Regions from separate parts of the Streptomyces sp. NPDC036813 genome, predicted to be linked through region 1. Evidence: riboswitches for the same ligand, from Rfam matches in the RefSeq annotation. Region 1 holds a riboswitch; the other holds the start of a gene.
The links. A riboswitch is a leader RNA that binds a small molecule or an ion and turns the genes downstream of it on or off. The one in region 1 is predicted to bind glycine.
Positions count from the first base shown of each region.

Region 2: linked by a shared signal. The riboswitch ahead of gcvP (aminomethyl-transferring glycine dehydrogenase) and the one ahead of gcvT (glycine cleavage system aminomethyltransferase GcvT) in region 1 are both predicted to bind glycine.

Region 1 covers NZ_JBVJPV010000013.1:265,236-267,616, forward strand. The annotation lists gene ACZ67Q_RS26665 (AAA family ATPase) at 27-692, opposite strand; glycine riboswitch at 862-957, shown strand; glycine riboswitch at 958-1,066, shown strand; gene gcvT (glycine cleavage system aminomethyltransferase GcvT) at 1,107-2,225, shown strand; gene gcvH (glycine cleavage system protein GcvH) at 2,335-2,381, shown strand, end outside.
Region 2 covers NZ_JBVJPV010000014.1:9,933-12,313, forward strand. The annotation lists gene ACZ67Q_RS26820 (DNA polymerase IV) at 1-656, shown strand, start outside; gene ACZ67Q_RS26825 (PRC-barrel domain-containing protein) at 742-1,113, opposite strand; glycine riboswitch at 1,227-1,322, shown strand; gene gcvP (aminomethyl-transferring glycine dehydrogenase) at 1,499-2,381, shown strand, end outside.

The DNA of each region.
Region 1 (2,381 bases):
GGCTGAAAGGCTAACCGCACGGTGGTTCAGCCGGTGAAGGCGATCCGCCGCAGGGCGTCTGCCGCGTCCCGGTCGAGCACGACCGCCGAGTCGCAGCCGGCCGGCAGGTCGCCCCGCTGGACGGCGGACAGCAGCCGGGTCGTGGCGCGGCGGTGGCGGTGGAAGGCGTACCGCGAGACACCGCGGCCGCGTTCGCGCTGGCCGGTCAGGGCGGTGTCCGGGTCGACGTCGAGCAACAGCAGGTGCAGGGTGCCGCCGCGGCGGCGGGCGGCGCGGGCCAGCCAGCCGCGCACCCAGGACTGTGTGCCGCAGTCGTGCACGACGACGCCCTCGCCGCTCGCCAGCGCGCGGCGCAGGGCGGCGTAGTGGGCGAGGCGGACCAGTGGGCGGTAGAGCGCGTAGGGCAGCAGGCGGGGCAGTCGGGCGTCGTAGCGGTCCCGGGTGTCCTGGGAGTCGACGCGTATGCCCGGCACCGCGCGGCGCATGAGCGTGGACTTGCCGGAGCCGGGCAGCCCGGTGACGACCACCAGGTCGCGCGGGCCGAAGAGCAGGGCGTGCGGGCTGCGGCCGGCCCGCTCGCGCAGGTCCCGCACCACCGGGCCGGGCTGTGCCTCCAGGGCGGGCGCCCCCGGCTGCGAAGGCAGCGTGAGGCCCGGGGTCGTCGCGTACGCCGTGATCCTGTCCACCGTCATCGTCCTCCCCTGGGGTCAGGTGAAGACCTGCCCAACGTAGGTAAAGAGAAGGTAATGCCGGTTGTCTCGTGTTTTCGTGTGCGTACCGCCACAACCCGGTTACAGATGCGGCCTGCCGTCATCGGGCGCGGCGTGCAATGATGAGCCCGCCAACTGCATACCGGCCGTTTGAATCCGCGCGGGAGAGTTCCCAGCCGAAGGCTGGGGCGCCGAAGGAGCAAGTCCCTCCCTTGAATCTCTCAGGCCCCGTTACCGCGCGGGCGAGGCACATCTGAAAAGCGGGCCGTCCACGTCGGCGGCCCCACCCAAGGTGCAAGCCAGGACCGCGCGCGGTCATGGCGAACCTCTCAGGTTCCGATGACAGATGGGGAGGAACTTCCTCGCCCTGTCCTTCCCCTGGGAGACGACCGACCGATGAGCAGTACCGAACTCCGTCACACCGCGCTCGATGCCGTGCATCGCTCGCTCGGCGCGACCATGACCGACTTCGCCGGCTGGGACATGCCGCTGCGCTACGGCTCCGAGCGCGACGAGCACAACGCCGTCCGCACGAAGGCCGGGCTCTTCGACCTCTCCCACATGGGCGAGATCACCGTCACCGGCCCGCAGGCCGCCGCCCTCCTCGACTTCGCGCTGGTCGGCAACATCGGCGCGGTCAAGGCCGGCCGCGCCCGCTACACCATGATCTGCCAGGCCGACGGCGGCATCCTGGACGACCTGATCGTCTACCGGCTCGCCGAGACCGAGTACATGGTCGTCGCCAACGCCTCCAACGCCCAGGTCGTCCTCGACGCGCTGACCGAGCGCGCCGCGGGCTTCGACGCCGAGGTGCGCGACGACCGCGACGCGTACGCGCTGCTCGCCGTGCAGGGCCCCGAGTCCCCGGGGATCCTCAGGAGCCTGACCGACGCCGACCTGGACGGCCTGAAGTACTACGCCGGGCTGCCCGGCACCGTGGCCGGGGTGCCCGCGCTGATCGCGCGCACCGGCTACACCGGCGAGGACGGCTTCGAGCTGTTCGTGAAGCCGGGGCACGCCGTCGAGCTGTGGCAGGCGCTGACCAAGGCCGGCGAGGGCGTGGGCCTCGTCCCGTGCGGCCTGTCCTGCCGGGACACGCTGCGCCTGGAGGCGGGCATGCCGCTGTACGGGCATGAGCTGACCGCCGCCCTGACCCCCTTCGACGCCGGGCTGGGCCGGGTGGTCAAGTTCGAGAAGGAGGGTGACTTCGTCGGGCGCGAGGCACTCGCCGCGGCCGCCGAGCGCGCCGAGTCCGACCCGCCGCGCGTCCTGGTCGGCCTGGTCGCCGAGGGCCGCCGGGTCCCGCGCGCCGGGTTCCAGGTCGTCGCGGACGGCAAGGTCATCGGCGAGGTGACCTCGGGCGCCCCCTCCCCCACGCTGGGCAAGCCGATCGCCATGGCCTACGTGGACGCGGCGCACGCCGCGCCGGGCACGCCGGGTGTCGGCGTGGACATCCGCGGTACCCATGAGCCGTACGCGGTCGTGGCGCTGCCGTTCTACAAGCGGCAGAAGTGACACTGTCGTAAGCCCTCCGACGTGACATGGGGCACATCGCCCCTGGTCACGCGCGTCTTCGCAGTCCCCCATTCATCAGCACAGACCCGCGTACAGGAGAATTCAGGCCATGAGCAACCCCCAGCAGCTGCGCTACAGCAAGGAGCACGAGTGGCT
Region 2 (2,381 bases), on a different contig from region 1:
CCGCCGGCCTGTCCGGGCGGACCATCGTGCTGAAGGTGCGGCGGTACGACTTCTCGACGCTCACCCGGTCGGAGACGCTGCGCGGGCCCACGGACGATCCCGCGGTGGTCCGGGAGGCGGCGCTGCGGCTGCTGGACGCGGTGGACACCACGGGCGGGGTGCGGCTGCTCGGCGTCGGCGTCAGCGGGCTGGCCGACTACACCCAGGAGGACCTCTTCGCGCAGGCGGCGGGGGCGCGGGCGCGGGCGGAGGCACCGCAGGAGGACGACGACGTTCCACACGCGCCGCAGCCCCTCGCCGAGGAACCCGAGCCGGCGGAGCGGCGCTGGCTGCCGGGGCACGACGTGCGGCACACGGAGTACGGGCACGGGTGGATCCAGGGCAGCGGCCTGGGCCGGGTCACGGTCCGCTTCGAGACACCGGACTCGGAGCCGGGCCGGGTCCGGACGTTCCGGACGGACGACCCCGCGCTGGAGCCGACGGAACCGCTGCCGCTGGTGCGAAGACCGGACGTCCCGGCGGCGCACCTCGACGAAGCGGCTCCGGGGACGGCCGGACCGGGGGCCGGGTCTGCGGCCGACGGGCGAGCGGCCGACGGCACCGAGGCCGGCCACCCGGCGGCCAGCGGGTGGAGGGGGCCGTCTTCCCTCGGCTGAAGCGGCGTACACGGGTGTGCCGGCCCCGTACTGCCGCGTGGGGACGGGTGTGCTGGTGGGAATGGGTTCGGTCCGGATCTGCCGGTCAGGGCTCCTCCGTGCCCGCCACTTTGCCGAAGTCGTGGTCCTGGAGCGGGGGAGGGGCGGCGATGTCGAGGCCGTAGTGGTGGTAGAGCTGGAGTTCCTGTTCCGGTGAGAGATGGCGGCCCACGCCGAAGTCGGGGGCGTCCTTGATCAGGGCGCGTTCGAAGGGGACGTGCAGTGCGCCCTCGATCAGTTCGCTCGGCTCCAGCGGGACGAAGGCGTCCCTGCTGAACAGACCCGTTCGTATGGCGGCCCACTCCGGCACGCCCGTCGCGTCGTCGAGATAGACCTCGTCGACGGTGCCGATCTTGACGCCGCTGCGGTCGAACGCCTTGCGGCCGATCAGGTTGCGCGGATCGATCTCGGTCTGCACGGGCCCTCCACTCGCTCGCAAGACTGTTGTAAGCACTACGAAAGAGCACAATCGTGACGGCGGCCACTCGAGGGCCCCGGCGTTGACCTCGCTGGTAGGCTGACTACGGCTGCTGACCCCGTGCGGGAGAGTCCTCCAGACATCATCGGAGGCGCCGAAGGAGCAAATCCTCCCCGGAATCTCTCAGGCTCACGTACCGCACGGACGAGGTCACTCTGGAAAGCAGGGCGGGTGCCGACGGCCTCCGCTCTCACCGACGGTGAAAGCCGGGTGCTCTCGGGCGCTCCGGTGAAGCTCTCAGGTCGAGATGACAGAGGGGGAGGCCGTTCGGGTACCCGTGCCGTGGTGCCCCTCGAAGGTCGTGTCAGACCAGGAGGCCTCCGCAATGACCGCCCATCGCATTCCGCTCTCCGAGCTCGAGAAGGGGATTCCCTTCGAGCAGCGTCACATCGGCCCCGACCACGAGGCTCGGGCCAAGATGCTCGCCCAGGTGGGGTACGGCTCGCTGGACGAGCTCACCGCCGCCGCGGTGCCGGATGTGATCAAGAACGCCGACGCCCTCGACCTGCCGGGCGCCCGCAGCGAGGCCGAGGTGCTCGCCGAGCTGCGCTCCCTGGCCGACCGCAACCAGGTCCTCGGCTCGATGATCGGCCTCGGTTACTACGGCACCTTCACGCCGCCGGTCATCCTGCGCAACGTCATGGAGAACCCGGCCTGGTACACGGCGTACACGCCCTACCAGCCGGAGATCTCCCAGGGCCGGCTCGAGGCGCTGCTGAACTTCCAGACCACGGTCGCCGACCTGACCGGTCTGCCCACCTCCGGTGCCTCCCTGCTCGACGAGAGCACGGCCGCCGCCGAGGCGATGGCGCTGTCCCTGCGCATGGGCAAGAACAAGAAGGGTCTCTTCCTGGTCGACGCGGACGCGCTGCCGCAGACCATCGCCGTCATCCAGACGCGTGCCGAGCCGACCGGCGTCGAGGTCGTCGTCGCCGACCTCAGCGACGGCATCCCGGCCGACATCGCCGCCCGCGAGATCAACGGCGTGCTGCTCCAGTACCCGGGCGCCTCCGGTGCCGTTCGCGACATCAAGCCGGTCATCGACCAGGCGCACGAGCTGGGCGCGCTGGTCACCGTCGCCGCCGACCTGCTGGCGCTGACGCTGCTGAAGTCGCCGGGCGAGCTGGGCGCGGACATCGCGGTCGGCACCACGCAGCGGTTCGGTGTGCCGATGGGCTTCGGCGGCCCGCACGCCGGCTACATGGCCG